Regions from separate parts of the Devosia rhizoryzae genome, predicted to be linked through region 4. Evidence: predicted binding sites of a transcription regulator. Region 4 holds the regulator's gene; each other region holds the start of a gene.
What was found. The regulator PhoB, encoded in region 4, activates phosphate uptake and scavenging genes when phosphate is short. The targets are predictions, from matches to a motif close to TGTCATNNANCTGTCAT.
Positions count from the first base shown of each region.

Region 1: phnC (phosphonate ABC transporter ATP-binding protein) is a predicted target of PhoB. The motif match lies at 3,367-3,383, and genes of this name have one in related genera.
Region 2: ugpB (sn-glycerol-3-phosphate ABC transporter substrate-binding protein UgpB) is a predicted target of PhoB. The motif match lies at 2,190-2,206, and genes of this name have one in related genera.
Region 3: JI748_RS00720 (YdcH family protein) is a predicted target of PhoB. The motif match lies at 4,898-4,914, and genes of this name have one in related genera.

Region 1 covers NZ_CP068046.1:2,866,000-2,873,772, reverse strand. Annotated here, with positions in the region: gene phnE (phosphonate ABC transporter, permease protein PhnE) at 1-410, opposite strand, end outside; gene phnE (phosphonate ABC transporter, permease protein PhnE) at 410-1,375, opposite strand; gene phnD (phosphonate ABC transporter substrate-binding protein) at 1,524-2,426, opposite strand; gene phnC (phosphonate ABC transporter ATP-binding protein) at 2,472-3,299, opposite strand; gene JI748_RS14010 (DapH/DapD/GlmU-related protein) at 3,432-4,046, opposite strand; gene phnL (phosphonate C-P lyase system protein PhnL) at 4,043-4,732, opposite strand; gene phnK (phosphonate C-P lyase system protein PhnK) at 4,735-5,511, opposite strand; gene JI748_RS13995 (alpha-D-ribose 1-methylphosphonate 5-phosphate C-P-lyase PhnJ) at 5,508-6,383, opposite strand; gene JI748_RS13990 (carbon-phosphorus lyase complex subunit PhnI) at 6,380-7,462, opposite strand; gene phnH (phosphonate C-P lyase system protein PhnH) at 7,462-7,773, opposite strand, start outside.
Region 2 covers NZ_CP068046.1:712,786-720,558, reverse strand. Annotated here, with positions in the region: gene JI748_RS03650 (ABC-F family ATP-binding cassette domain-containing protein) at 1-1,356, opposite strand, end outside; gene JI748_RS03645 (LysE family translocator) at 1,529-2,140, shown strand; gene ugpB (sn-glycerol-3-phosphate ABC transporter substrate-binding protein UgpB) at 2,343-3,668, shown strand; gene ugpA (sn-glycerol-3-phosphate ABC transporter permease UgpA) at 3,814-4,698, shown strand; gene ugpE (sn-glycerol-3-phosphate ABC transporter permease UgpE) at 4,710-5,558, shown strand; gene JI748_RS03625 (sn-glycerol-3-phosphate import ATP-binding protein UgpC) at 5,561-6,595, shown strand; gene JI748_RS03620 (glycerophosphoryl diester phosphodiesterase) at 6,607-7,353, shown strand; gene JI748_RS03615 (sulfate/molybdate ABC transporter ATP-binding protein) at 7,350-7,773, opposite strand, start outside.
Region 3 covers NZ_CP068046.1:155,726-163,498, reverse strand. Annotated here, with positions in the region: gene JI748_RS00755 (alpha/beta hydrolase) at 1-238, shown strand, start outside; gene JI748_RS00750 (multidrug effflux MFS transporter) at 235-1,431, shown strand; gene rpsU (30S ribosomal protein S21) at 1,684-1,935, opposite strand; gene JI748_RS00740 (alpha/beta fold hydrolase) at 2,132-2,821, shown strand; gene JI748_RS00735 (5-(carboxyamino)imidazole ribonucleotide synthase) at 2,946-4,028, opposite strand; gene purE (5-(carboxyamino)imidazole ribonucleotide mutase) at 4,033-4,524, opposite strand; gene JI748_RS00725 (YdcH family protein) at 4,579-4,794, opposite strand; gene JI748_RS00720 (YdcH family protein) at 4,948-5,121, shown strand; gene JI748_RS00715 (sigma-54-dependent transcriptional regulator) at 5,293-6,777, shown strand; gene JI748_RS00710 (outer membrane protein) at 6,895-7,578, shown strand; gene JI748_RS00705 (L,D-transpeptidase family protein) at 7,753-7,773, shown strand, end outside.
Region 4 covers NZ_CP068046.1:593,084-600,856, reverse strand. Annotated here, with positions in the region: gene JI748_RS02995 (IclR family transcriptional regulator domain-containing protein) at 1-52, shown strand, start outside; gene JI748_RS02990 (substrate-binding domain-containing protein) at 254-1,273, shown strand; gene pstC (phosphate ABC transporter permease subunit PstC) at 1,330-2,709, shown strand; gene pstA (phosphate ABC transporter permease PstA) at 2,706-4,070, shown strand; gene pstB (phosphate ABC transporter ATP-binding protein PstB) at 4,145-4,927, shown strand; gene phoU (phosphate signaling complex protein PhoU) at 4,951-5,661, shown strand; gene phoB (phosphate regulon transcriptional regulator PhoB) at 5,823-6,524, shown strand; gene JI748_RS02960 (DMT family transporter) at 6,726-7,223, shown strand; gene JI748_RS02955 (DMT family transporter) at 7,220-7,642, shown strand; gene JI748_RS02950 (aldehyde dehydrogenase family protein) at 7,700-7,773, opposite strand, start outside.

The DNA.
Region 1 (7,773 bases), 1.3 Mb from region 4:
GCACCGCCAAGATAGACATCGACTTGGCTTGTGGAAATGTCCAGCCGGTCGGCGTCGCTGCCGAAGCTGGCCGTCAGGCCATCTGCGTTGGGCACCAGCCAGTCGATGGCGTGATCGGCCGGATATTGCCCGCGGCTCGACCATTGCGGGGTGATGGTGCCGTCCTCGCCGAAGCGCAGGCGAGGGGTGGCGCGCCAGCTATACCAGTCCTGGACGTAGATGGCGGCGCGATCCCATTTGCCGTTTTGCAGCGCCGGGCCGACATTGAAGAAGATCCAGCAGAACAAGAGGTAGAGCACTGCCGCGCCGACGCCGAGCACAAGGCCGTGGCGCTTGACGAAGCTCGACCGGAAGACCTCGGGATATTTCCGGAGGAGGCGGCTGCGTTCGGCTTGGCTGATCGTGCTCATCAAACGCTGGCCTTCCCGAGATTAAAGCTCACATCGCCCACGAGCTTGCGCCGCAACGCGCCCGACAGCTGGTCGATGGCGATGATGGTGACGAGCAGGAGAATGATGATGGCGTAGGTCTGGGCGGCATAGTCGCGGCCGATGGAAAGGCGAAAAACTTCGCCGATGCCGCCGCCGCCCACGGCGCCGATAATGGTGGAGGCGCGCACATTCACTTCGAGCCGCAGGAGGCCATAGGACACGAAATTGGGCAGCACTTGCGGCACGATGGCGTAGCGCACCCGCTCAGCCCAGCTGGCGCCGACAGACTTGAGGCCTTCATCGGGCTTCATGTCGGAATTTTCGACGACTTCGAAGAAGAGTTTTCCCAAGGCGCCGATGGTGTGCAGCGAAACGGCGACGATGGCTGCGATCGGTCCGATCGAGAGCACGGCAGTGAGGAGGCCGGCGATGACGATCTCTGGAAAAGCGCGCAAAACTTCCATGATGCGGCGCACGAACCAGCGCACGGCGCCGGCGCCAACGAGGTTAGTGGCGGCGAAAAAGCAGAGGAAAAAGGCGATGGTGCCGCCGATCAGCGTCGAGACGACGGCGATGTTGACCGTGACGATCAGCTGATAAATGAAGTTTGGGATGTAGAGGCTGTCGGTCAGATAAACGCGGCTGGACGTATAGTCATACTTCGCCGAGCCGTCGAAATAGGGGGACTCCAGGGCAAACATGGCGCGAAAGATCTCGAGCGGATCGCGCGGCACGAAGTTCTTGATGAAGTCGAACATATAGGGGAGGCGTTCGATGAACTTCCCCGAATTGGCGGCATTGGCATAGTTCATGGCCAGCGCCAGCGCGACCAGCACGCCCACGACCCCGATGATCGTATAAACCCGCCGCGTCATCACCTGGCTGCGATAGTGGCGCAGCAGCGTTTCGCCGGCAGGCGAGAGCGATTGACTGGTGTCTGTCATAGGCTTGTTGCCCCCACAAACCCGATGTCACCCCGGGCCTGACCCGGGGTCCATCTTGAGATCTCAGGATGGATCCCCGCCTGCGCGGGGATGACATCGCGTTTGGGAAAGGCTGCGGTGACGTGTCGACCGCAGCCAAGGATCGAAATCAGCTGCCGATGACCGAGCGGCGGGCGTCGATGATAGTCTGGTACATGGTCTGGTCGGCATCGACGAAGTTGGTGTAGCCGCCGGCGGTGAAGGCGTCGAAGCACTCGAAATCGGCTTCCGGCAGGCCCTTGAAGAAGGCGGTGACCTTTTCCTTCATGTCGGCAGGCAGCTTATTGGAAACCATCAGCGGGCCGTTCGGGATGATCGGGCTCTGCCAGACTTCAACGAGGTCATCCATGTCGAGGAGGCCCTTGTCGACCATGATGCGGAGGTTGCCGGAAGTATAGCCTTCCGAAAATTCGCCCTGGCCCGAACCAAAAGTCGTGCCGACGTCGAACTGGCCGTCGAGAACGCCGAGGACGAGGTTTTCATGGCCGCCGCCAAAGCCGGTCTCGGCGTAGAATTCGTCGATCGGCTTGCCCAGTTCGGTGGGAAGCGCAACCGAGGGAATCAGATAGCCGGAGGTGGAGTCCGGATCGGCAAAGCCAAGCGTCTTGCCTTCAGTGGAGGCGAGATCGGTAATGCCGCTATCAGCGCGGGCGACCATGATCGTGTGGTAGCCGGTCGAGCCGTCTTCCTGCTGGGTGGTCAGCACCGGGTCGACGGCGTTTTCGTCCTGGAGGTAGATCGCGGCATAGGACGAAGCGCCCATGATGGCGATGTCGATGGTGCCGCCGAGCAGGCCCTGGATCACGCCATTATAGTCGGGCGAGGGGAAGAACTGAACTTCCGAAACGCCGGTCGCCGCCTTGAGCGGCTCGGCGACGCATTCGGAACGGCGCAGCTGGTCGGCTTCGTTTTCGCCGCCATCAAGGCCGATGCGGAGCACGGATACGTCCTGCGCGAAGGCAGCTGAAGACATCGACAGGGCCACGGAGGCCAGAAGCAGAGTGCGGATCACGGGAGATCTCCTTTGGTGACGCGAAGGGTCCGGTTCTGTGCCGGATCAGGGAGCCTGCTGGGCATTTGTAGGGGTGCGCGGCAGGTATTGGACGGGCGCAATGGCGGTCGAGGTCATGGCCTCCGAAAAGGCCTCCTTCAAACCGTCGGCGCCATAGATGGAGCGCGCCACATCGGTGGTGAGCTCGTCGGGCGTGCCGTCGAACACCACCTTGCCCTGCGCCATACCGACGATACGCTCGCAGTAAGCGCGCGCCGTATCGAGGGTATGGAGATTGGTGATGACGGTGATGCCTTCGGCATTGATGTCGCGGAGGCTATCCATGACGATCTGAGCATTGCGCGGATCGAGCGAGGCGATCGGCTCGTCGGCAAGGATCATCTTGGGCTGCTGCATCAAGGCGCGGGCGATAGCGACGCGCTGCTGCTGACCGCCGGAGAGGGTCTGCGCCCACTGCATCGCGGTCGGGGCGATATCCAGACGCTCGAGCGCCTTGAGCGCTTCGAGCTGCTCGTCGGCGGAGAAGACCTGAAGGAGGTTCAGCAGCGGATTGCGGCCATTGAGGCGGCCCAGCATGACATTGGTGATGACATCGAGGCGTGGCACGAGGTTGAATTGCTGGAAGATCATGGCGCAGTCGCGGTGCCAGTTCCGCAGGGCCTGGCCCCTGAGTTCGCTGACTTTGGTGCCGTCGAACTGGATATAGCCCGAAGACACGTCGTTGAGCCGGTTGATCATGCGCAGAAGCGTCGACTTGCCGGCGCCGGAGCGGCCGATAATGCCGACCATCTGGCCTTGCGGGATTTCGAGCGTCACATCGTTGACGGCGACTTTGTCACCGAACCGTCGTGTTACGTGCGAAATCTTGAGCATCAGGGTCGCCCCGCCTTTTTGGTGGGCCTGACCTATGGGGATCACGCAACGGTCCGATTACGAAGCCGTGACGGTTCCATGACATTGCACGGGATACATGCGGTGGGTTGTCGCGGCAGGTGTGCCTGCCCCTTACTCGTACTTCTCCAGAAACGCCTCGATCCCCAACGACCGAAAATCCGGCAGCGCCAGGCGCAGCTTGTCATGATCCCAATCCCACCAGGCCAGCCGGTCGAGCCGGCTGGCGACGTTATCGGAAAAGCGCTGCTTGATCGTGCGTGCCGGAACGCCAACGGCGATGGCGAAGTCGGCGACATTCCTGGTGACCACTGCATTGGAGCCGATGATCGCGCCATTGCCGATGCGGACCCCAGGCATGACCACGGCACCATGACCGATCCAGGTGTCGTGTCCGATGGTGATGCCGTTGCCGGCACGCCAGTCGAAAAAGTCATGGTCGTCTTCGGCGTCTTCAAAATACCAGGCGGAGCGGTAGGTGAAGTGATGGAGCGAAGCGCGCTCCATCGGGTGCATGGAGGCATAGATGCGGACATGGCTCGCAATATTGGCAAACTTGCCAATCTGGGCATAGGCGATCTGCGTGTTCTCGACGCAATAGGAATAGTCGCCGATGCTGGACTTCGACACGGTCGAGCCCTCGCCAATCTCGGTATAGCGCCCGAGCGTGGAGTCGATCACCGTTGCGGTGGGATGAACCAGCGCATTTTCGGAAAGACGCGTGCTCATGCCGCCACCTTAGGAGCAAAGCCGGTGACGTCGATGATGCGGTCGGCGACCTGGGCGCGCACATCCTCGTCGTGGAAGATGCCGAGCATGGCAACGCCTGCTGCTTTCTTTTCGGCGATCATGCCGACCACGACCTGGCGGTTGGCCGCATCGAGCGAGGCTGTGGGCTCATCGAGCAGCAGCACCGGATGGTGGGTGATAAAGCCGCGGGCGATGTTGACGCGCTGCTGTTCACCGCCCGAGAAGGTTGCCGGGGGCAGGGCCCAGAGGCGCTCTGGCAGGTTGAGGCGATGGAGAAGCGCGCCGGCCTTCGCCTGCGCCTCTGCCTTGTTCATGCCGCGGATCACCAGCGGTTCGGCCACGACATCGAGCGCGGAAACACGCGGTACGGTGCGCAAGAATTGCGACACATAGCCGATGGCGTCGCGGCGCAGGGTCAGGACGGTGCGCGGATCGGCACTGACGAGGTCGATGCCGTCGATAAGGACCGAGCCGCCATCGACGCCATAATTGCCGTAAACCATCTTGAGGATCGAGCTTTTGCCCGTGCCGGATGGCCCGCCGAGCACGACGCATTCGCCCGCCTCGATGGCAAAGGTGACGTTTTCAACCACCGGCAGCACCACGCCGCCGCGCAGGTGCATGGTGAAACTCTTGCGCAGATCGCGCACCTGAAGGGCTGTCATCGTCACACCTGCAAAATCGAGGAGACCAGAAGCTGGGTATAAGGCTCGCGCGGATCGTCGAGGACGCGGTCGGTCAGGCCCGCCTCGATGACGCGACCGCCTTTCATCACCATCATGCGGTGGCTGAGGAGCCGGGCGACGGCGAGGTCGTGGGTGACGACGATGGCGGCGAGCCCCAGTTCGCCAACGAGCTGGCGCAGGAGATCGAGGAGCCGCGCCTGCACCGAAACGTCGAGCCCGCCCGTGGGCTCATCCATGAAGACGAGTCGTGGGCCGGTGACGAGATTGCGCGCGATCTGCAGCCGCTGCCGCATGCCGCCCGAGAAAGAGCGCGGCTGATCGTCGATGCGATCAACGGCGATTTCGACCCGGCCGAGCCAATCGAGCGCGGTGTCGCGAATGCGGCCATAGTGCCGATCGCCAACCGCCATCAGCCGCTCGCCGACATTGGCACCGGCCGAGACGGTCATGCGCAAGCCATCGGCCGGGTTTTGATGCACGAAGCCCCAGTCGGTACGGGTCAGGAAGCGTCGCTCGGCTTCCGAAAGGTCGTAGATGTTGCGGAAATTGTCGTCCCGCATGCGGTAAAGCGCCTGGCCTGAACTCGGCTCGAGTTGCGCGGAAAGCGTGTTGAGCAGGGTTGTCTTGCCCGAGCCGGATTCTCCGACAATGGCGAGGACTTCACCCGGCCAGAGTTCGAAGCTGACATCGGCGCAGCCGATGCGCGTGCCGTAATTCTTGGTGAGGTTTTCGACGCGGAGAAGAGGTTGATCGCTCATTCCGCTGCCTCCCGAATGCCCTGTGCGCCGACATGCCCGGCTTCGCGCCGTTCTTCGCAATGGTCGGTGTCGGAGCAGACGAACATGTGCCCGCCCCGGTCATCGAGGATGACCTCGTCGAGATAGACCCCTTCGGCGCCGCAAAGCGTGCAGGGCGCCTCGAAATGCTGGATCTCGAAGGGGTGGTCTTCGAAGTCGAGGCTGACCACGTCGGTGAAGGGCGGCACGGCATAGATGCGGTGTTCGCGGCCGGCACCGAAAAGCTGCAGCGCTTGGGAGCGGTGCATCTTGGGATTGTCGAATTTGGGCGTCGGCGACGGGTCCATGACATAGCGCCCCTCGACATTGACCGGATAGGCATAGGTCGTGGCGATGCGGCCGTGGCGCGCGATGTCCTCGTAGAGTTTGACATGCATCAGCCCATATTCCTCAAGCGCATGCATCTTCCGCGTTTCGGTTTCGCGCGGCTCGAGAAAGCGCAATGGCTCGGGGATCGGCACCTGGTAAACGAGGATCTGCCCCGCTTCGAGCTTTCGCTCGGGGATACGGTGACGGGTCTGGATGATGGTGGCCTCGGCCGTATGCGTCGTAGTGGCGACATTGGCGACCTTGGCGAAGAAGGCGCGGATCGAGACGGCATTGGTGGTGTCGTCGGCTCCCTGGTCGATGACCTTGAGCACGTCATCCTGCCCGATGATCGAGGCCGTCACCTGCACGCCGCCGGTGCCCCAGCCATAGGGCATGGGCATTTCGCGAGAGGAGAAGGGGACCTGGTAGCCGGGAATGGCCACGGCCTTGAGGATGGCGCGGCGGATCATCCGCTTGGTCTGTTCGTCGAGATAGGCGAAGTTGTAGCTGGCGACGCCGTTCATTCCGCTGCCTCCTTGATGCCGTCGTGTTCGGCGCGCATGCGCCGGATGAGATCGAGCTCTGCCTGGAAATCCACGTAATGCGGGAGCTTGAGGTGTTCCACGAAGCCGGTGGCCTGGACGTTATCGGAGTGCGAGATGACGAATTCCTCGTCCTGCGCCGGCGCAACCACGTCCTCGCCGAATTCCATCGCCCGCAGCGCCCGATCGACCAGCGACATGGACATGGCCTTGCGCTCGGCCTGGCCGAACACCAGGCCGTAGCCGCGGGTGAACTGCGGCGGCACCTTCGCCGAGCCCTTGAACTGGTTGACCATCTGGCATTCGGTGACGCGAATTTGGCCGAGGCTTACGGCAAAGCCGAGTTCGGGGATGTCGAACTCGACATCGACCTCGCCGATGCGGATTTCGCCGACAAAGGGATGAGTGCGGCCATAGCCGCGCTGGGTGGAATAGCCCAGCGCCAGCAAGAACCCTTCGTCGCCGCGAGCGAGAGCCTGCAGCCGGAGGTCACGATCGAGCGGGAAGTCGAGAGGCTCGCGCGTCAGGTCGCCGACATCACGATCCGGGTCGGTCTCGCCATCGGGCTCCATCAGCCCCTGCCGGCCGAGAAGGTCGGTAACGCGCGGCGCCTGTTGGGCATCGGCTTCGCGCAGAACCGGCGCCTCGGCATCTTCACCGACAATGCTCGGGTCCAGCAGGCGATGGGTATAGTCGAAGGTCGGACCCAGCATCTGTCCGCCGGGCAGGTCCTTGAAGGTGGCCGAGACGCGGCGCTCGATCCGCATCGTGCCGGTATCGATGGGTTCCGAATAGCCAAAGCGCGGCAGCGTGGTGCGGTAGGCGCGGACCAGGAAGATGGCCTCGATCAGGTCCCCGCGCGATTGGAGAATGGCGAGTGCCGCCAGCTCACGATCATAGAGCGAACCTTCGCCCATGGCGCGGTCGACGGCGAGGCCGAGCTGCTCGACGATCTGGTCGAGCCGCAGGGCGGGCACCGAGCGGTCGCCTCGACGACGGTCTGCCAGGAGACGATGGGCACTGGAAATGGCGGCTTCACCGCCTTTTACGGCAACATACATTAGTGCGCCTCCCCGATACGGACCGTGCGCGGCAGGCCCATGACCTTGCCGCTGCTAACCAGCAGCATGTCGATGCCGCGCGGAGAAAGGTCGCGGTTGGCCGACCATTGCGTGACGAAGTCGTCCGGCAGGCCCTGCGGCGAAATATGCCAGTGGTCCTCGATGCCGGGGCCGCGGAGGACCAAGTCGGGCCCCCCTTCAAGCGCCGGCACGGCGACGACCATTGTCGTCGAGCGATCGGGATAGTCCTGCGTGCCAAGATTGAACTGGTCGAGGCGTGGCAGCGCGCCTTCGATGAAAGCGAACATGGC
Region 2 (7,773 bases), 120 kb from region 4:
CGTGCCCACCACCTGCAGCGCCGCATCGTTGCGAAACATGAAGGCCGCCAGCACCGCCCGGCAGTCGTTGACCGAGCTTTCGGGATTGAGCCGGCGAAAGTTGTCGACAATCGACTGGCGGCGATCGAGCAGCGCCACCTGCTGATCGAGCAAAGCCATCGTCCCGCCGATCTGCACCGAGCCGGAACTCGGCACCAGCGACCCCGTCAGCAACCGCAACAGGGTGGTCTTCCCCGACCCGTTCGGCCCAGTGATGGCCACCCGCTTGGGCCCGACAAGGTCGAGCGAGAAGTCGCGGATCACCGGACGCTCCGGATGATGACCGCCACTAACTCCCTGCGCCCGCAACACGACCTTTCCGGCATGAACGCCGCTCGATGCCAGCTTGACCGCAAACGGCGTCAGCACTTCGATCCTCGCCCGTGCTTCCCGCGCCTGCACCTCGGCCGCATCCGCCTGCTTTTCGGAGAGCCGATGAAGGCCCGCAGACGTCTCTTCCGCGCGCCGCTTCATGCCGCCCAGCAAGATTTTGGGCATGTCGCCTTTTGCCGCCTTGCGCCGGCCGCCCGCATCGCGCTTGTCCTGCCGCTCGCGCGCCTCCTGCGCCGCCCGTGCAGCATCGCGCTGCTGGCGCTGGGCAATATCGAGGTCGTGCTGCGCAGCCGAAAGCTCCAGCGCCTTGCGCTCGCGATAAAAGCTCCAGTTGCCGCCATAGCTCGTCGCGCCAAGCCCGGTCAGTTCAACAATGGCATCCATGGTTTCGAGCAGGGCCCGATCATGGCTGATAACGATCGCTGCCCCGCGCCAGCCGGCGAGCAACTCAGTGACGGCTGCCCGTCCATCATCGTCGAGATTGTTGGTCGGCTCATCGAGAAGGATCAGGTCCGGCGCATCGAACACCAGGGCCGCCAGCGCCACCCGCGTCCGCTGCCCGCCGGAAAGGTTCGACAGCAGCGTGTCGCCGCCGACCGGCCAACCGAGTTCCGCCAGCGCCGCTTCGAACCGCGCTTGGAGCGTCCAGTCCGCATCGGCCAGTTCCTCGGCAGTCGCAGTGCCATTCGTCGCGCGTTCCTGCAACGCCAGCCCCTCGCGCACCCCAAACCGGTCGGCGACCGTCTCGCCCTCGCCCGGCCGGACTTCCTGGCGCAACACACCCATGCGGCCGGTAACGCTTACCGTTCCCGCCGCGGGCGCAAGTTCACCGGCGATCAGGCGGAACAGCGTGGTCTTGCCGACGCCATTGCGCCCGACGAGCCCGGTTCGGCCGGGACCAAAACTAAGATCGAGATTGGAAAAAAGCGTCTGGCCGTCAGGGCCGACGTAGGAAAGACGCGAAATCGTGACGGAAGCAGGCATGGAGATCCCCATTGGCAAAGCAGGTCGGCATTGCGTTAGGGGTCATTTCCATCGAGGACCGTCCGGTCGAGTTGCGATGGGACTGAAGATAATGGGCTGAGCGCCCGCGTCAACCTCGTGCTGGAAAATCACGCGACGCTTGGCTAGTGTCCGCTGCCGCTGGAGCCGCCAAATGGACCTTTTCACCCTCGTTACCTTTACCGTCGCCTATTCCATCGCGGTGATCGTGCCAGGTCCGGGCGTCGCAGCCGTAGTGGCACGGGCGCTGGGTGGCGGCTTTCGCGGGGCTGTGCCGATGATCCTGGGCATCCTTGCCGGTGACCTCGTCTACTTCATGTTCGCCATCTTCGGCCTCGCCGCAGTTGCGGCCGTCTTTGGACCTGTTTTCATCATCGTCCGCTTCGCAGGCGCCGCTTACCTCCTCTACGTCGCCTACAAATTCTGGACCGCACGCCCGGGCTCGGAGCAGATGAAGCCGAAAAAGGAAGGCGCTTGGCGCACCTTCCTCGCCGGCTTTTCGCTGACGCTGGGCAATCCCAAGACCATCGTCTTCTTTCTCGCCATCCTGCCCACCGTCGTGCCGCTCAACCAGATGAGCCCGATCGCTTTTGCCGAACTGACGGCCATCGTCATCGTCATGCTGCTGATCATCTGCTCGACCTATGCCTGGCTCGCTTCGGCCGCCCGCGAAATGTTCAAGAGCGATCGCGCCATCAGCCGCCTCAACAAAACCGCCGGCGCCATGATGGCCACGGCAGCGGGTCTCGTCGTCTTCCAGCACTAGGCCGGGCGTCTGGCCGCGGATTTCCACAGCCTTTTTCAAGCTGATCCACTGTCACAAAACTGAAAAGCAACCGCCATAGAAGGCCGCCACAGCCGGGGCGGATGCCGCGGCTTGCCCGAAATGTTCTCTTGAACAATTTCGAATTTCAGCAACAGATATGCGCCGGACGAATACGTCCTATGCAAGATTTCAGGGAGTAAGCATGTCCAAGACCGCTTTGAGCTTGTCCGTCGGCCTCGCCGCCATGCTCGCCGCGACGCCGGCTTTCGCACAGACCGAAATTTCCTGGTGGCACGCCATGGACGCCGAACTGGGTCAGCGGCTCGAGGCGATCGCCCAGGGCTTTAATGACAGCCAGGACGAATACACCGTCGTCCCCACCTACAAGGGCAGCTATGCCGAGACGCTGACCGCCGCCATTGCCGCGTTCCGCGCCAACGAACAGCCGGCAATCGTTCAGGTCTTCGAAGTCGGCACCGGCACCATGATGGCAGCCACCGGCGCCGTGAATCCGGTCTACCAGCTGATGGCTGATGCCGGGGAAGCCTGGGATCCGTCAGGCTTCCTCGCCCCAGTCACCGGCTACTACTCGGACACCAACGGCAACATCCTTTCGATGCCGTTCAATTCCTCGACCCCGATCATGTACTACAACAAGGACGTCTTCGAAAAAGCCGGCCTTGATCCCGAAGTCGCCCCCAAGACTTGGGCCGAGCTCGAAACCATGGGCCGCCAGATCGTCGAATCCGGCGCCGCTCCCTGCGCCCTGTCGAGCGCCTGGATCACCTGGATCCAGACCGAAAACCTTTCGGCCCTGCACGACAAGCCCTTCGGCACGCTCGAGAACGGCTTTGGCGGTCTCGGCACCGAATTCGTCTTCAACGGCGAGCTGCAGGTTCGCCACTGGGACAACCTCAAGAGGTGGTCCGATGAAGGCCTCTTCCAGTATGGTGGCCCGGCTGGCGCCGCCGACGCTGCGCCTAAGTTCTATTCGCAGGAATGCGCGATCTTCATGAACTCCTCGGCTGGCCGCGCTGGAGTCATCACCAATGCAACCGACTTCGAAGTCGGCTTCGCGCCTCTCCCCTACTATGACGACGTCATTGACGAGCCGAAGAACTCGATCATCGGTGGTGCAACTCTCTGGGCGCTCAACGGCAAGGCTCCGGAAGTCTATACCGGCGTCGCCAAGTTCTTCACCTACCTCTCGAGCCCCGAAGTCCAGGCCAAGTGGCACCAGGAGACCGGCTACCTGCCGATCACCAATGCCGCCTATGAACTGGGCCAGGAACAAGGCTACTACGCCGAAAACCCAGGCTCAGACATCGCGATCAACCAGATCACCCGCGGCACCCCCTCGGCCAATTCCAAGGGCATCCGCTTCGGCAACCTGACCCAGGTTCGCGCCATCGTCGACGAAGAGTTCGAAGCCCTGCTCGCCGGCTCCAAGACCGCCCAGGAAGCCCTGGACTCCGCCGTGGAACGCGGCAACCAGATCCTGCGTGACTTCGAAGCCGCCAATAGCTAAGCCAAGCCCCCACCCATCCTCCCCCGCAAGCGGGGGAGGAGCCGCATTGAGTGCGGCCATTCCTTCAGATCACCCGCCGGCCTACTCCTCCCCCTCCTTAAGGGGGAGGCCGGGTGGGGGTCCTCTTCCCGAGCCGGACGCACACATGCAGACAAAGCGCACGATCTTTCCAAACAAGCTGCTGCCCTACTTCCTCCTTCTCCCGCAGCTTGCCGTGACGCTGATCTTCTTCATTTGGCCGGCCCTTCAGGCGGTCAAATCCTCCTTCGAGCGCGAAGACCCCTTCGGCTTCAGGACCACCTTCATCTGGTTCGAAAACTACACCCGCCTGTTCGCCGATCCGAACTACGTCAATTCGCTGAGCCGCACCGCCGTCTTCGCCGTTTCGGTGACCATTCTGTCCATGTGCGTGTCGCTGCTGCTCGCCGTTGCGGTCAATCGTGTGCTCCGCACCAACCGGGTCTATACGACCCTTCTTGTCTGGCCCTACGCCGTGGCGCCGGTGGTTGTCGGCATCCTCTGGTGGTTCATCTTCAATCCCACAATCGGCATCCTGCCCTATATGATGCGCGGCCTCGGCATCGCCTGGAACCCCCGTGTGAACGGCGATCAGGCTATGATCCTCGTCATCATCGCGGCCAGTTGGAAGCAGATTTCCTACAACTTCCTGTTCTTCGTCGCCGGCCTTCAATCCGTGCCGCAGTCGCTGACCGAAGCAGCCGCCATCGATGGCGCCGGTCCCTTCAAGCGCTTCTTCACCATCGTCCTGCCGCTGCTGTCGCCGACGACCTTCTTCCTCCTCATCGTCAACATCAACTATGCCATGTTCGACACCTTCGGCATCATCGATGCGACGACGTCGGGTGGCCCCAACCAGGCCACCAACACGCTGGTCTACAAAGTCTATGCCGACGGCTTCCTCGGTCTCAATATCGGCTCTTCCGCCGCGCAATCGGTCATCCTCATGCTGATCGTCATCGCCCTCACCGCCATCCAGTTCCGCTTTATCGAGCGGCGTGTTCAGTATTGAGGAGCCGATAAATGGTCGAAAATCGCCCCTGGCTCACCTTCTTCACCCATCTGGTCCTGATCATCGGCGTCGTGATCGTGGTTTTCCCGGTCTACCTCGCCTTCATCGCCTCGACCCATTCAGGCGGCGATTTCTTGCGCGGCCTCGTGCCGCTGCTGCCAGGTCCCAATGCGGTCGAAAACTACTCCAAGATGCTGTTCGAAGGCATTTCCACCGCCGGCGCCCCGCCGCTCTGGATCATGCTGGCCAATTCGACGCTGATCGCCATCATCATCGCCATCGGCAAGATCATCATCTCGCTGCTGTCGGCCTACGCCATCGTCTTCTTCAAGTTCCCCTTCAGGCTCCTCGCCTTCTGGATCATCTTCATCACCCTGATGCTTCCGGTTGAAGTGCGCATCATCCCGACCTTTGCGGTCGTGGCAAACCTTGGCCTCCTCAACTCCTATCTCGGGCTCACCCTGCCCCTCATCGCCTCGGCCACCGCGACCTTCCTCTTCCGCCAGTTCTTTCTGACCGTTCCCGACGAACTGATGGAAGCGGCCCGCGTCGATGGCGCCGGGCCAATGAAGTTCTTCCGCGATATTCTGCTGCCGCTGAGCCGCACCAATATCGCCGCGCTTTTCGTCATCCTCTTCATCTATGGCTGGGTGCAGTATCTCTGGCCGCTGCTCGTCACCACCGACAGCCGCTATTATACCGTCGTCATGGGCATCAAGCGCCTCGCCGCCACGGCAGACGCCGAGCCGCAATGGCATCTTGTCATGGCCGCCGTCGTGCTCGCGATGCTGCCCCCCGTCCTAGTCGTCATCTTTATGCAGCGCCTGTTCGTCAAAGGCCTGGTCGAAACGGAGAAATAATCATGGCCACGATCAATCTCGTCGACCTGCACAAAGACTACGGCAATTCCCACGCCGTGCGCGGCATCAACCTTTCGGTGGCCGATGGCGAACTCATCGTCCTTGTCGGCCCCTCCGGCTGCGGCAAGTCCACCCTGCTCCGCATGGTAGCCGGCCTTGAAACCGTGAGCTCAGGCCGCATCGAGATCGGCGGCCGCGATGTGGTCAAAGCCGAGCCAGCCGAGCGCGACATCGCCATGGTGTTCCAGAACTACGCGCTCTACCCACACATGACCGTGCGCGGGAACCTGGAATACGGGCTCAAGAACCGCGGCACCCCGCGCGCCGAGATCGACCGCCGCGTCAACGAAGCCGCCGAAATCCTCGAGATCGGTCCAATGCTCGATCGCAAGCCGCGCCAGCTCTCGGGCGGCCAGCGCCAGCGTGTTGCCATGGGCCGCGCCATCGTCCGCGAACCGGCGGCCTTCCTCTTCGACGAACCGCTCTCGAATCTCGATGCCAAGCTGCGCGTGCAGATGCGCGTCGAGATCAGGAAACTGCAACGCCGCCTCAAGACCACGAGCCTTTATGTCACCCACGACCAGCTCGAAGCCATGACCCTGGCCGATCGCTTGGTGGTCATGAATGGTGGCCTCGTAGAACAGATCGGCACCCCGACCGAAGTCTATGACCGTCCGGCGACGCTTTTTGTCGCGAGCTTCATCGGCTCCCCGCCCATGAACCTCTTGCCGGTCTCCGCGCTCGGCGACGCGCAGGGCCTCAACCTGCCTGCCAAAACCGACACGGTCGGCATCCGTCCCGACCAGATGCACCTTGAGCCACGCCCCGGCGCAACCGCCCTTCCCGCGACCGCCGAACTGCTTGAACCGATCGGCGGCGAAAGCCACCTTCACCTCCGTCTCGATAGCGGCCACTCTGTAGTCCTCAGCGTTCCCGGTCGCCCGTCGATTATTGAGGGCACCGCCGTCAGCGTCTACATCGAGCCCGCAGCGCTCCACCCGTTCGATAGCAAAACCGGCCGGCGCACCGACGCCTGAAAGCTTCTTCCATGACCACGCTTCCCCCACGCGGACCCGTTCATTCTGAGGTCCAGGCCCACCGCGGCGCCTCTGCCGTCGCCCCTGAAAACACCATCGCCGCCTTTCGCGCCGCCGCCGAACAGGGCGCAAAATGGGTCGAGCTCGACGTCGCCCTCTTGGCCGACGGCACCCTCGTCGTCATCCACGACGACACCGTCGACCGCACCACCTCGGGCAAGGGCTCGCTTGGGGATCTCAGCTATACCGATCTCGCCGAGATGGATGCCGGCAGCTGGTTCGACCCTAAATTTGCCGAAGAGCGCCTGCCTACCCTCGAACAGGTCATCGCCGTGCTCGGTGACCTCGGCCTCTCCGCCAATGTCGAGATCAAGCAGCACGCCCATCACAAGTCGCTCGATCAACTCGTGAATGCCGTCCGCAGCGCCATCGCGACGCGCAAAACGGGCACCGAGATCATGATCTCGAGCTTCGACTCCGAATGCCTCAAGGCCATGGCCGCGCTGGAGCCGGATCTTGAGATGGCAATGCTCTGGGTGCAGCCGCCTGCCGACTGGGAAGATCAGCTCGCCGCCATCCCGGCCCGCACCATCCACCTCTACTACAAGGCCCTAAGCATCGGCTTTCTGGAACAAACTCGCGCCAAGGGCATCAAAGTCCGCGCCTGGACATCGAACGATCCAGCCGAACTTTATTCCTTCTGGGACGCCGGCCTCACCGGCGTCATCAGCGATAATCCGGCGATCTATCTCCGCTAGGTCGCCGGAAACAGCGTCCAGCGCTTGGGCCGGAAGCTGATCTGGCTGCGCTCGCCGGCCGGATGATCGAACGGCAGGTCGATCTCGACCCGGTGCGACGCGCCGCCCAGCTCAAGCTCCACGCGCCGCGTGCCGCCAACCCGGCGGCTCGTGGCGACGACGCCGCGCAGCGCCGCATCGCCCTCGACCAGCTCGATATCGTGCGGCCGGAAAAAGAGCTTGGCCGGCCCCTGCCCGTCCGCCGCCGAAATCCCTAGCGGCCGGTCGCCCAGCCAGACGTCGCCGCGCTCCACCGTGACCGGCAGTTCGCTCGATTCGCCGATAAAACCGAAAACGAAAGGCGACGACGGCGTGTCGTATACAGTGTCGGGCGTTCCCACCTGTTCGATCTTGCCCTGGCTCATGACGCAAAGCCGATCC
Region 3 (7,773 bases), 440 kb from region 4:
GGTCATGCAGGATCAATACCGCAATGACGAGTGGATCGCCGACGTCGCCGAGCCAGTGCTGGTCGCGCATGGCACGGGCGACACGACGATCGACGTCTCCAATGGCGAGCGCCTTTATGCTTTGGCCTCCAACAAGGACGAGCTCTGGATCGTCCCCGGTGCCGGCCATTCCGATCTTTGGGATGCAGGGATCTGGGCCCATGCCAAGCCCTTCTTCGAGCGAGCGCTAGCCCAGTGACCACCCTACGCCCGGTGGGCATGTCCGCCCGCCGCACCGCCATCATCGGCGGCTTGATGGTCGCGACCGGGCCACTGAGCTTGACGCTTTATGCTCCTGCCCTGCCGACGCTGGTCGAGGATCTGGGCACCACCGATGCGGGCGGCAAGCTGACGCTCAGCGTCTACTTCGCAGCCTTTGCCCTGGCGCAGCTCATCTGCGGTCCGCTCTCGGATCGCTATGGAAGGCGGGGTGTCGGCCTCGTCTTCTTTGCCATCTATGTCCTGGGCTGCCTGCTCTGCACCATCGCCCCGACGCTGGAATGGCTGTTTGTCGGGCGCTTCATCCAGGGCTTTGGCGTCTCGGCGGGCGTCGCCCTTTCTCGCGCCATGGTGCGCGATCAGTTCACGGGCAGCGAAGCCATCCGCATCCTGACGCTGATCAACCTGATCCTGACCGTGACGCCGGCCGTTGCACCGACCTTGGGCAGCATCGTGCTGCTGTTCGGCACCTGGCATCAGCTTTTCATCGTCATGGCGGGCTTTGGCCTCGCCATCCTCGCGCTCCTTAGCCTTGGCGCCCGCGAAACGCTGCCGGTAACATCACGCCAGCCGTTTAACCCGGCCGTGATCGCCCGCAACTACCGCAGGCTGCTGGCTTCCCCGGATTTCATCTTTCCATCTCTTCTCCTGGGCCTGACCTTTTCCGGCTTCCACGGTTTTACCGCACTCCTGCCCTTTATCCTGATCGACGATCTGGGACTGACGCCCTTCCAGTTCGCCATAGCGCTGTTGGTGCAAACCGCGTCCTTCATCTCAGGCAATCTGGTGGTGAGCTACCTTTCGACCCGCATCAGCGGCGCACGCCTGGTCGAGATTGCGCTGATCCTGCTCGCCATCAGCGGCCTGGGCTTTGCCGTGCTGCCGCAACTTTTTCCTGGTTCCGTGCTGGCCATCATGGCGCCGGTCGGCATCTGGATGCTGGCGCTTGCCTTCATCAGTCCGTCCACCACGGCCGCCGCCATGTCCGGCTTCGGCGCCATTGCCGGCGCAGCCGGGGCGATGACCGGCTTCTTCCAGGTGGGCGGAGGCTTTGTCGGATCGCTGGCGGCGGGGACGCTGTTTCCAGATGCACGCACGGCACTGGTGGTGCAACTGCCGGTGGTTGCAGTGCTGGCGATCGCGGTTGCGCTGATGGACCGGCGGCGTCACTGAGCGACAGCCCGGAACGCCACTCCTAGCGCCCCACCCCACCCTCATTCCCTCCCCCTCGAGGGGAGGGAGGCGCACGAGCTGATGCCTCTGATAATCCGAAGTTTGGGTCGTCACCTCCCTCCCCTCGAGGGGAGGGTAGCGCAGCTTAGCCGCAAGGCTTAGCGAAGCTGGGTGGGGTGAGGCCGAAGAGCGCCTAAACAGACAAAAACGCCGTCCCGAAGGACGGCGTTTTGAAATTCTATGCGACCGATCCTACGAGCGGGCCGCCGGTGCGCCGGGACGTGCTGCCGGTGCTGCGGCGACACCGCCTTCGCGCTGGGCGCGCTTGCGAGCCAGCTTGCGGGCGCGACGAACGGCCTCGGCCTTCTGGCGAGCCTTCTTCTCAGAGGGCTTTTCGTAATAGTTGCGCAGCTTCATTTCGCGGAAGACGCCTTCACGCTGCAGCTTCTTCTTCAGTGCGCGCAGCGCCTGGTCAACATTGTTATCGCGAACGACTACTTGCAAAGGTCAACCGCCCTTTCAAAGCTAGGCAATATGTTTGGATGGATGCGAGAAGGCCAAAAGGACCACCCCGCCGACCAGCTGAACCGGTCACCGTGGCGCGTCCTATAGCGCAACAAAGGGGGCCTGTCCACACTTGGCCAGTGGAAAAGTGCCGCTATATTGCCCCTTCCAGCCAAAGACCGATCGGGAGATCAGCATGCAGCCACTCGTCCTTCTGCCCGGCCTGCGCTGCGATGCCCATCTCTGGCACGCTGTCGCGGCCGGCCTGTCCGACCTTGCAGCGCCGACCATTCCCAATCTGACGCTCGACGACACCATAACTGACATGGCCAAACGCGTCCTGGTCTCGGCGCCCGCCCGCTTCGCTCTTGCTGGCCTGTCCATGGGCGGCTACGTGGCGCTCGAGATCATGCGCCAGGCGCCAGAGCGGGTGACGCATTTGGCCCTGCTGGACACCTCCGCCCGCCCCGACACGGAAGAACGGAAGACCGCCCGACGCGCAGAAATGGCGCTGGTCGTCCAGGGCAAGGCGTCGCTGGTGTCTCGCACTTCTTTGCCCAACCTCCTCGCCGCCCATCATGTCGGCGGTCCGGTCGGGGACGCGGTGCACGACATGGCGATGCGCGTCGGCGACGCTGCCTATTACCGGCAGCAGGAAGCCATTATGGGCCGCGCCGACTCGCGTCCGCATCTTGCCGGCATCAAGGTTCCAACTCTGGTAGGCGTTGGTGCGGAAGATCGTCTGACTCCACCGGAGCTAGCTGAAGAAATGGCGGCGGCCATTCCGGATGCGGAAATGGTTGTGTTTCCGGAAGCCGGTCATGTCTCGACGCTGGAGAACCCGCTGGCAGTCATAGAAGCAATGCGGGCTTGGCTGGCGAGATAAGCCCCCCTCATCCGCCCTTAGGGCACCTTCTCCCGCGAGGGGAGAAGGAAGATGAAGCGGAGATCCTGTCTTCCCTTCTCCCCTTGCGGGAGAAGGTGGCGCGCAGCGCCGGATGAGGGGTGGCCTAGCCCCGCACGATGCGGTTGATGTGCCCCATCTTCCGCCCCGGACGCGCTTCGGCCTTGCCGTAAAGATGCGGCTGGGTGTCGCCGTCGAGCCCGCCCGGCACGATCTCGACTTCGTCGCCAATCAGGTTCTGCATCACCACATCCGCCATGCGCCGCGGATCGCCCAGCGGCCACCCAGCTACCGCGCGGATATGTTGCTCGAATTGATCGGTGAGGCACACCGCTTCCGTCCAGTGGCCGGAATTGTGAACCCGAGGCGCGATCTCGTTGACCATCAGTGTGGGGCGGTCACCGGGAATGACGAAGAACTCAACGCCAAGCACGCCGACATAGTCGAGCGCCACGACAATGACCTTGGCCAGCATGGCTGCATGCTTTTCGACCCCCGCCGGCACATCGGCCGGAACGGTCGAGGTGTGAAGAATGTGGTGACGATGCACGTTTTCAGCGGCATCGAAGGCGCGCACCGTTCCGTCGAGCCCGCGTGCCACCACCACCGAAATCTCCTTTTCGAAGGGCACGAAGGCTTCGAGCACCAATGGATGCGGCGCCAGTTCCGCGAAAGCCGTCTCCGCATCGCCCGGTTCACGCAACACGCGCTGTCCCTTGCCGTCATAGCCAAGCCGGGTTGTCTTGAGCACTGCGGGGAGACCAAGCTCGGCGATCGCCGCCCGCAACTCGTCGATCGAATGCACGGCCCGGTAGGGCGCCACGGGAATATTCTTGGAGGCGAGAAAGCTCTTTTCTGCCAGCCGGTCCTGCGAGATCGCCAGCGCATTGGCGCCTGGACGGAGCGGCTTCAATCCGGCCAGAACTTCCGCCGACGCTGCGGGCACGTTCTCGAACTCATAGGTGACCACGTCCACCTGCGCGGCAAAGGCGCGGAGCGCTTCGTGATCGTCATAGGCGGCCACGGTCTTGAGCGGCGTAACGTCGAAGGCCGGACTTTGCGGATCCGGGCAATAGATATGCGACTTCAATCCAAGCTTTGCCGCTGCCAGCGCCAGCATGCGCCCGAGCTGGCCACCACCCAAGATGCCGATGGTGGAGCCGGGCGGAAGGGGTTTGAAGTCGGTCAAGGCGCTACTCGGTGTCGGAGGGAAACTGCGGCACGGATGCGGTCTGTCGCGCGCGATAAAGCTCCAGCCGCTCATCGAGCTCGTCGTCGCTCAGCGCCAGAACCGACGCAGCAAGCAGCGCCGCATTGATTGCGCCCGGCTCGCCAATCGCCAAAGTGCCGACAGGAACACCGCCCGGCATCTGGACGATGGAATAAAGACTATCCATGCCGCTCAGCGCCTTGGAGCGCACCGGCACGCCAAAAACCGGCAACGTCGTCATGGCCGCGATCATGCCCGGCAGATGCGCTGCGCCCCCTGCCCCGGCAATGATCACCTTGACGCCTTCAGCCTTTGCATTGGTGGCAAAATCCACCATGCGCTCGGGCGTGCGATGCGCCGAAACAATGCGCGCCTCGTATTCGACTTCGAGAGTTTCGAGGGTTTCAGCGGCCAGCCGCATGGTGGGCCAGTCCGATTGGCTGCCCATGACGATGGCGACCTTTGGCTTGAGCATGGCTTTGTCCCCCGTGCCGCTCCGCAAAGTCCGCCATTAGCCCAAGTTTTGGGATCAGGCAATGATGTCGGGCAGGAGGATGTTTTCCAGCTGCACGATGCGGTCCTTGAGCGTCAGCTTCCGCTTCTTCAATCGCTGGATCAGCATGCGGTCCGCGAACTGCGATTGCGTGAGCGTAATTATGGCAGCATCGAGGTCGGCATGCTCCTGCCGCTTGGTCGCCAGCTCCAGTCCGAACTGGGCTTCTTGTTCCTTGCTCAGCAACAACATGGAAAAAACCGGTGCTCCACGGGCCTCTCTCGCATCTCTGGTTACTCGATCATTGCCCATTTTGCATCACCTTTCCAAAGTGAGCCTTAGCGGTCGACAAAGTGCGAAAGTTTTGTGACGATACCCCCGTCCATGACGCTTTAAGGAGTTACTATGACGACTGAAGGCCACATCGCAGCGCTTACCCGGCGCCACCAGGAACTGGATCGGCAAATCCTCTCGCAACTGCAGGATCGTCAATCCGACCACCTGGCGGTCTCCGCTCTCAAGCGCAAGAAACTCGAAGTGAAGGACGAACTCTATAAGCTCCAGGGTGCCCAGCAGTAAGCGGCTCCAAAACTGAAACGCTCTGGAGGGTCACGGCTTAACCGCCGCGGCCCTTTTTCTTTAGCCACGAAATCTTCAGCATTAACGCCCTCTTAAACCCCGCCCGGCATCGTCTTCCCAAAACGGCACATCAAGATTCGTGCGCCGTTGGACTTTTCGATTGGGGTATCGATGACGCGTGTTTTGGTGGTGGACGATGATCCGGTGCAATTGCGGTTGACCGCCGAGGTCGCCAACCGGGCCGGGTTCAAGCCGATCACTGCGACCGGCGGCGAGCAGGCCCTCTCCATTCTGCGCGAGGATCGCCAGGTCGGCGCCATGATCCTCGATCTCGTCATGCCCGATCTTGATGGCATGGGCGTGCTCGAAGCCATGCGCAAGGAAGGCCTCACCACGCCCGTGATCATCCAGACCGCCAATGCTTCGCTCGAAACCGTCATCTCCGCCATGCGCCAGGGCGCGGCAGACTATTTCGTCAAGCCCGTGGCGCCCGAGAGGCTGATCGTTTCGCTGCGCAATGCCATGAAGCTCGATGCGCTCGAAACCGCCATCCGCGCCGAACATGCACGTAAGTCCGGCACCTTCTCGCGTTCCGACATGATCGCCGCGGCGCCCGCCATGGCCCGCGTCTTGACCCTCTGCAGCAAGGCCGCAAAGTCCGCCATTCCGGTACTGATCGAAGGCGAAACCGGCGTTGGCAAGGAACTCGTCGCCCGCATCATCCAGGGCACGGGAGATCGCGCCGGCAAACCCTTCGTTGCCGTCAATTGCGGCGCCATCCCGCCCAGCCTCGTTGAATCCGTGCTCTTCGGCCACAAGAAGGGTGCCTTTACCGGCGCCCATGCCGACCAGCAGGGCAAATTTGCCGAGGCCCATGGCGGCACATTATTCCTCGATGAAGTGGGCGAGCTGCCGCTCGAAACCCAGGTCAAGCTCCTGCGCGCGCTTCAGGAAGGCGAGATCGAGCCGGTCGGCTCGACAAGGCACGAAAAGGTCAATGTCCGGGTGATCTCGGCCACCAACCGGCGGCTGCTCAATCTCGCCAAGTCCGGTGAATTCCGCGAGGACTTGTTCTACCGCCTCAACGTCTTTCCCATTTACGTGCCGCCGCTGCGCGAGCGCATGGATGACCTCGCCGATCTGGTCGCGCACTTCATCGCCCGCTTCTCTGCCGAAGCCGGCAAGCGCGTCCTTGGTATTACCCCCGCCGCGACCGAGCTGCTGAAAAGCTATGACTGGCCCGGCAATATCCGCCAGCTCGAAAACGCCGTCTACCGCGCGATCGTCCTTGCCGACGGCGCCTTCCTCGAGACTCAAGACTTCCCGCAGATCGTCGCCCATGCTGCTGGCCGCGAGGAAGCGCTGCGCACCGTCCAACTGGCCACCGTGCTTAAGGCACCGATCCACATCGACGCCGCCCCTGCCCGGCTGCGACCGGACCTCCCCGCCCCCAAGCAGCGCGACCGCTTCCTCGACGATGGCGGCGAGCTTCATGCCCTTGCCGATATCGAGCGCGCGGCGATCGAATTTGCCATTGCTCATCACGCCGGCCGCATGTCGCGGGTGGCTCGCGCATTGGGCATCGGCCGCTCGACGCTTTATCGCAAGCTGCACGAATATGGTCTCGCCGAGGGGCTGATCAGCGACGCCGCCTGACGGATAACGATCACTTAAATCGTGACTGAAAAGGCGAGCCGTTAACCACGTTTCTTACCCCGACGTTAAATTTTTGGGTCGATTTTGCCCTCAATAATTAACCGCGAGGCCCCTATTATGAAACGTCTTGGCATTGCGCTTTTCGCATCTGTCGCCCTCTCCACTTCTGCCTTTGCGGCGGATCTTTGGACCAATACCAGCGCAGCTTCGTCGCCGGTTTTCGCCGGTTCGTCTTCCGCCAACTGGACCGGCTTTTATGCCGGCGTCAGCGGCGGCTACAGCTGGGGCACGACCAATGTAAGCCCCGCTGTGGGCGCAGGCACCACCAACAACAACTCCCAGGGTTGGACGCTGGGCGGCACCGCCGGCTACAACATGGATATGGGCGGTTTCGTGCTCGGCGGCGAAGCCGATCTCAACTGGGCCAATATCGGCTATAGCCAGGCCAATCCCGGCGGCGGCACCTTTACCGCCAAGACCGACTTCTACGGCACTGTACGCGGCCGTGCTGGTATTCCCATCGGCCAGGTCATGCCCTTCGCGACACTCGGCGTCGCCTATGGCCGCGGCTCGGCTCAGGTCGACAATGCCGGCGTGGTCACCTCGCAGGGCGCCAATCACCTCGGTTGGACCGCGGGCGTGGGCCTTGAAGCCCAGGCGACCTCGAACCTCTCGCTCAAGGCCGAATACCTTTACGTCGATCTCGGCAGCCAGGCCTACAACGGCCTTCCCGGCCTCGGCAATCGCGATGTCACCCAGCGCTTCAGCGTCATCCGCGCCGGTGTGAACTACAAGTTCTAGTCTTTTGAGCTCGGGCATCCGGCTTCGGCCGGGTGCCCCGTTGCGCCTCTGCCACAAGCCCGTTTCACGAAGTTGCGAGTGATTGCTCGCGTTAAGCTTTGCGGTTTATGAATTTTTGAGCGGCACGCTCTTTGACCGGAGTCGGCCAGGCTGCCGCAGCGTCAAGGAGCATCCATGCATAAGCTTTTGGTCGGT
Region 4 (7,773 bases):
CCTGCCTCTCATGCGCAAGCTCCAGGCCGAGGTCCGCCCCCTCTTGCGCTAATTCCCGCGTCATATTGAGCCCTGCGAAATATAACACTCCACAGGCACCTTAAAAAATAACAAGCAACGTCAGCGTTTTACGCTGTCACAATCCAGTCATTCAGCTGCAATAAAACTGTCGTCGAGCACTTCTATGGTCGCCGCGTCAAAGGGCGGCCTGCACGGTCAGCCAGTACAATCGAATTTGCAAAAGGGACCTCCCATGAAGACCGCACTTTACGCCAGTGCCGCCGTGATCGCGCTTGCCGCTTTCGGCGCCGCCCCCGCCTTTGCCCAGTCGCGCGACACCATCCAGGTTGCCGGCTCGTCGACGGTTCTCCCCTTCGCTTCCATCGTCGCTGAAGAATTCGGCGCTGCTTTCCCCGAATTCAACACGCCGGTCGTTGGCTCCGGCGGTACCGGCGGCGGCTTCAGCCAGTTCTGCGCTGGCGTTGGCGAAAACACCATCGACGTTGCAAACGCATCGCGTCCGATGCGCGATGGCGAGCGTGAAGCTTGCACCGCCGCTGGCGTCACCGACATCCGCGAAGTCCAGTTCGGCTTCGACGGCATCGTCTTCGCCTCCTCGGCCAACGGCCCGGACTTCGCCCTGACCCCGGTTCAGGTCTACAAGGCAATCGCCGCCCAGGTGATGGTTGACGGCGCCATGGTCGACAACCCCTACACCAATTGGTCCGAGATCGACGCTTCGCTCCCCGATCAGCCGATCCTGCTCGCAATCCCGGCGTCTAACCACGGCACCCGTGAAGTCTTCCAGGAACGCGTGATCTCGGCAGGCTTCGAAGAAGCTGGCGTGCCGGAAGGCATGTCGGAAGAAGACATGGAAGCTGCTGAAACCACCTTCCGTCAGGACGTCGTCACCGAAATCTCCGGCGACTACACCGAAACCCTGGCACGCCTCAACGCAGACACCAACACCGTCGGCGTCTTCGGCCTTTCCTTCTACGAACAGAACACCGACACCCTTAAGGTTGCTTCGGTCGACGGCGTCGTTCCCTCCAAGGAAACCGTTGCCGACGGCGAATACCCGGTCTCGCGCCCGCTGTTCTTCTACGTCAAGGGTCAGCACATCGGCGTCATCCCCGGCCTTCAGGAATACACCCAGTTCTTCCTCTCCGAGCAGATCTCGGGTGAGGGCGGCACGCTCGAAGCTGCTGGTTTGATCCCGCAGCCTGCCGAGAAGACCGCTGAGGTCCTGGCCGCTTTCGAAGCCGGCATGTAAGCTCCACAAGGGTCGCGCGAAGCGCGGCCCTTCCCCTTTCCAGCGGGATTGCGCGCATGAACTCCCTGATAATTGCCGTCCTTTTGCTCGCCCTGCTTGGTCTGGCCTACCAGACGGGCTGGATGACCAGCCGCCGCCTTGCGACCCCGAACGGGGTCAAAGTTCACTCCCGCCCCCAATACCATGCTGCTCGCGTTGCCCTGTGGACTCTGGTGCCGGCCCTCGTGATCCTCGCGATCTGGGGCCTTTTCGGCACTGACCTCACGCGCAGCTATGCCGTGTCGCTCATCCCCACGGAAACACTCGTCGCCCTCGACCAGATCGGCCTCAACGCCACGCTGCAGCGCATCTACGCGCTTGCTTCGGGCTATGGTGTCGCCGGCGCCGTCCAGCCGTTTGAGCAGTCCGCTGCCGATGCGCTCCGCAATTTCCAGCTGATCACTTTTCTCGCCCTGATCGCGGCGGTCGCAGCCGTCGGCATCTTCGGCCTGCTCTATGCCCGCTCCCGGATCACGCCACGCCTGCGCGCCCGCAACATCGTCGAAACCGTCGTTACCGCGCTTTTGATCTTCTGCTCGGCAGTCGCGATCCTGACCACAGTCGGCATCGTTCTTTCGCTTCTATCCGAAGCCATCCGCTTCTTCAGCTTCATCAACCCGGTCGACTTCTTCTTCGGAACTGTCTGGAACCCCGGCTTTTCCTCGACCGGCACCGGCAATCATGGCCAGTACGGGCTCCTGCCGCTCCTTACCGGCACCCTCTGGGTCGCGGCGATCGCTTCGCTCGTCGCCGTTCCGATCGGCCTGATGACCGCGATCTACCTGTCCCAATACGCCCCGCGCCAGGTGCGCGCCGTGGTCAAGCCCCTGATCGAAATCCTCGCCGGTATCCCGACCATCGTCTACGGTTTCTTCGCCCTCGTCAGCGTCGGCCCCTTCCTGCGCAATGCGGGTGGCGCGATTGGCCTCAACATCAGCGCCACCAGTGCCCTGACGGCAGGTCTGGTCATGGGCATCATGATCATCCCCTTCATCTCCTCGCTTAGTGACGACATCCTCAACCAGGTGCCCAAGTCCCTGCGCGATGGTGCCTACGGCCTGGGCGCCACCCAGTCCGAAACCATCCGCAATGTTCTCCTGCCCGCCGCCCTCCCCGGCATTGTCGGTGCCTTCCTCCTCGCCGTCAGCCGTGCCATCGGCGAAACCATGATCGTGGTTCTGGCCGCCGGCAACAGCCCGGTGCTGCGCGGAACGCCGCTCGAGCCGATCTCGACCATCACCGTCTCGATCGTCAATCAGCTGACCGGCGACACCGATTTCACCGGTCCGCAATCCCTTGTCGCCTTTGCACTGGGTCTGACCCTCTTCGTCATGACCCTTATCCTCAACATCGTGGCCCTCTACATCGTCCGCCGCTTCCGGGAACAGTACGAATGAGCGAACTTCAGAGCTCCGGTCGCGCGGCCGCCGCCAAGCGCACCCAGACCATCCGTGACGGTCTTCGCAAGCGTCACCGCAGCGAACAGCTGTTCCGCGCCTTGGGCATCCTCGCGATCTGCGCCGCCCTCGGCTTCGTGGGCCTGCTCTTTGCCGACGTTCTGCGCAAGGGTGTCCCAGCCTTCTGGCAGGCCAATCTCCATCTCGACGTGACCTTTGATCCTGAACTGATCGGCGCTGATCCGCGTCCAGTCCGCGCCGAAGGTCAGTCCATCGCCGACTACAATGCAGCCATCCTTGCCTGGCAGCGCAGCATCGCCATGCTGAACTGGAACAATGTCGTCGAAGCCTCGATGCGCAGCGTCACGCCGGCCGATCTCGAGATCGACAGCCGGCAGATCCTGAGCATCCCCGAGACCAATGCTCGCCACGTGATCCGTGAAGCCTTCGTCGCCAATCCCGATTTGATGGGCCAGACCGTCCGCTTCGACCTTCTCGCCTCTGCCAATACCGACAATTGGGTCAAGGGCAATATCGATCGCACCCTGGGTGACGCCCAGCAGCAGCTGTCGGCCCCCGCTCGCCAGCTGATCGACGCCTTGGAGGAAAACGGCACCATCACGCAGGATTTCGCCTGGGGCATTTTTACCAATGTCGATAGCCGCTCCGCCCCCGCGTCGGCAGGCCTGGCCGGCGCCTTCATGGGCTCGCTTTACATGATGCTCGTGGTGATCGTCTTGGCCGTCCCGATCGGAGTCGCCAGCGCCATCTACCTTGAAGAGTTCGCGCCAAAATCGCGCTTTACCGATCTCATCGAGGTCAACATCAACAACCTGGCGGCCGTGCCCTCGATTGTCTTCGGTCTCCTTGGCGCCGCGGTCTTCATCAACTTCTTCCATCTGCCCCGCTCCGCCCCGCTGGTCGGTGGTCTCGTGCTGACCTTGATGACCCTGCCTACCATCATCATTGCCACCCGCGCGGCGCTGCAGGGCGTCTCCCCTGCTTTGCGTCAGGCGGCACTTGGGCTGGGTGCCTCCCGCACCCAGATGGTGTTCCACCACGTCTTGCCCGTGACCTTCCCCTCGATCCTCACCGCAACCATCATCGGCGTTGCCCAGGCTCTGGGTGAAACGGCGCCGCTCCTGCTGATCGGCATGAGCGCCTTCGTGGCCTCGATCCCCGGCTCCGTCGTCGATCAGGCCACCGCGCTGCCGGTCCAGATCTTCCTTTGGCAGGGCAACGAAAACCGCAACTTCTTCGAGGCGCGCACCTCAGCCGCAATTCTGGTGCTCTTGGGCCTCATGATCCTTCTCAACGCCGTCGCTATCTTCCTGCGTACCCGTCTGGAGCGCCGCGCATGACCCAACTGGAGAATTCCCCTATGGATATGATCGCCGGCAAGCCCAAGATGACCCAGCAAACGGTATCGAGCTCCATGAACCCCGCCGAACTTATGGATCGCCAGATCCGTCTCACCGCCCGCGACGTCACCGTCCATTACGGTCCCAAGCAGGCCCTGCACGGCATCTCGATCGACATCCCCGATCGCGCCGTCACATCCTTTATCGGACCGTCGGGCTGCGGCAAGTCGACCTTCCTGCGCTGCATCAATCGCATGAATGACACGATCGAAGGCGCCAAGGTTGGCGGCCGCATCGAGCTCGACGGCCAGGACATCTATGCGCAGGACCTCGACGTTGTCGAACTGCGCGCCCGCATCGGCATGGTGTTCCAGAAGCCCAACCCCTTCCCCAAGTCGATCTACGAAAACGTCGCCTACGGCCCCAAGATTCACGGCATTGCCAGGAACAAGGCTGATCTCGACGAGATCGTCATCTCTTCGCTCCGCAAGGCGGGTCTTTTCGAAGAGGTCAAGGATCGCCTCAACGAGCCCGGCACCGGCCTTTCTGGCGGTCAGCAGCAGCGTCTCTGCATCGCCCGCGCCATTGCCGTCGGCCCCGAAGTCATTCTGATGGACGAGCCCTGCTCGGCCCTTGACCCGATCGCGACCGCCATCATCGAAGAGCTGATCGACGAACTGCGCGAGAACTACACCATCGTCATCGTCACCCACTCCATGCAGCAGGCCGCCCGCGTCTCGCAGAAGACCGCCTTCTTCCACCTGGGCAACCTGATCGAGCAGGGCGACACCGAAGACATCTTCACCAATCCGGTGAACAAGCAGACCCAGGACTACATCATGGGCCGCATCGGCTGATCGCCGAGGCTGGAGGAACTGAAATGCCCAATACTGGCACCGACCACATCGTTACGTCCTACAACGAAGAGCTGCACAGCCTCGCCCAGGCCATCGCCGAAATGGGCGGCCAGGTGGAAGCCGCCATCGAGAACGGCACCCGCGCCCTGCTCAAGCTCGATCGCGAACTGGCCGACGTCACCATCATTGCCGATCAGCGCATCGACGAAATGCAGCGCAAGATCGACGACATGGCCGTTTCCATGATCGCCCGCCGCCAGCCGATGGCTTCCGATCTGCGCGCCATCATCACCTCGGTGCATGTGGCATCCGATCTCGAACGCATCGGCGACATGGCCAAGCAACTAGCCCGCCGTTCGCTCAAGCTCGAAGGTATCAACCTGCAGCCCACCTTCTACAACGGCGTCAAGAACATGACCGCCCTTGTCATGGGTCAGGTCAAGGATGCGCTCGACGCCTATTCGAACCGCGACTCGGCCGCCTCGGTCGAAGTCTGCAACCGCGACGACCAGGTCGATGCGATGCACACTTCACTGTTCCGCGAGCTCCTCACCTACATGATGGAAGATCCGCGCAACATCACCACCTGCACGCATCTCCTCTTTTGCGCCAAGAGCCTCGAACGCATCGGCGACCACGCCACCAACATCGCGGAACGCGCCTACTATCTCGCCACCGGCAAGCAGCTCACCGGCGACGTGCAGGATCTCCAACGCCAGCAGATCAAGGTCTGATCACCTCTCCCTCCGAGAGAGGTCGGCGCAAAGCGCCGGGTGAGGCCGAAACTTGGCACTGCCGTTGCATCCTCCTCCCCCTTCTTCAGGGGGAGGGAAGGTGGGGGTTGGTGCCACAACAATGAACCATCGGGTCACCACCCGACCGACGGAGCACATCCATGCCCGCAACCATCCTCGTCGTCGAAGATGAAGGCGACATCGCCATCCTCCTTCGCTACAACCTTGAAGCAGAGGGTTTTCGCGTCATCACCGCCGAATCCGGTGACGAAGCGCATCGGGCGATCCAGGAAAAGCTCCCTGACCTGATCCTGCTTGACTGGATGCTGCCGGAAATCTCCGGCATCGAACTCTGCCGCCGCCTGCGCGCCCGGGACGAAACCGCTCGCGTCCCCATCATCATGCTGACCGCCCGCGGCGAAGAAGAAGAACGCGTTCGCGGCCTCACGACCGGTGCCGACGACTATATCGTCAAACCCTTCTCGGTCCCCGAACTCGTCGCCCGCATCCACGCTCTGCTGCGCCGGGCGAACCCCAACCTCGTCACCGCCTCCCTCCGCGTCGGTGACCTGGAACTCGACCGGACCACCCACCGCGTGCGCCGCGCCACCCGCGACATCCATCTTGGCCCCACCGAATATCGCCTGCTCGAATACCTGATGCGCCACCCCGGCCGCGTTTATTCCCGCGAGCAGCTTCTCGACGGCGTCTGGGGCAACGACGTCTATGTCGACGAACGCACCGTCGACGTCCACATTGGCCGCCTCCGTCGCGCCATCAACCGTGGCCGCGAATCCGACCCTATCCGCACCGTCCGCGGCGCCGGCTACGCCTTCGACGAACGCTTCGCCGCCGTCGCTTGAGGTGCTGCAACCACCGGCGCCCACCTTCCCCCTTGAGGGGAAGGCAAGCAGAGCTTAGGCCCCCCGGGCCTTAGCGTCGCTCGGAAGGGGGTAGTGGATAGCGTCCCGGGAACCGCCTCTTACCTTTGGTCACCGCGAAGCTGGCAGCGCCCCAGCCCTCCAGCTAAACTCGCGCCACCTCTCCCGAATCGGACTTTCCCCATGTCCATGCCCGCCGCGCAGCGGCCCAAACCGCTGCACCTCGTCCTCGCCTTCGGCAGCGGCGTGCTCCTGACATTCGCCGTCTTCATCAATGCCGAAGCCGGCCGCTACGGCGGCGCGCTCTTTTCGTCCTGGCTCGCCCACGGCACCGGCACCGTCGCCGCCATCCTCTTCCTCGCCGTGCTCTGGCGTCACCAGCGCGCCGAAGCTGCTGCATCGAAGGCCAGGATCGGCAAGGCCCCGCTCTGGGCATATCTGGGTGGCATTATCGGCGCCGCAACCGTCATGTTGACCTCGACATCCGTCAACACCCCGCTGGCCCTCGCCGGCACCCTCGCCCTTGGCCTCGCCGGCCAGGTTCTGCTCAGCCTCGCCGCCGACTTCTGGGGCCTGCTCGGCCTCCCCAAGCGCCGCCTCGATCTCCGCGACGCGGGCGCCGTCGTCCTGATCGTCGCCGGCAGCCTCCTGATCATTCTCTTCGGGCTCAACGCGGCATGATCATCCCCATCATCTTCGCCTTCACCGCTGGCCTCCTCGTCATTCTCAGTCGCCAGGTCAACGGCCGTCTGTCGCTCTCGACTTCGCCGCTGATCTCGTCCTTCTGGAACCACATCGTCGGTTTCGTTTTCTTGAGCCTGGTCGGCCTCGTCATCGGCGGGCTGATACCGCCCAATATCGGCGAGATCCCGTGGTGGGTCTTTTTCGGCGGCCCCATCGGCGTCATCTTCGTGGCCGCCGGCTCCTGGCTCATCACCCGGATCGGTGCCATCAACTCGACCCTTCTCGTCATCTCCGGCCAGATGGTTTCGGGTGTGCTCTTCGATTGGGCGCGCGGTATCCCGGTGACGCTTTGGGCCAGCGCGCTCGGCATCGTCCTCATCATCGCCGGCATGGCGCTGACACAGCGAAAACGTTAGCCCTCCGTTAACAAAAACGGGGCCACGCGGGCCCCGTAGAAGACGTTTTGCGAAAGATCAGCCAGCAGCAGTGTAGGCCGTCTTGACGATGGTGAAGAACTCCTTGGCATAGGTGCCCTGCTCTCGCGAAC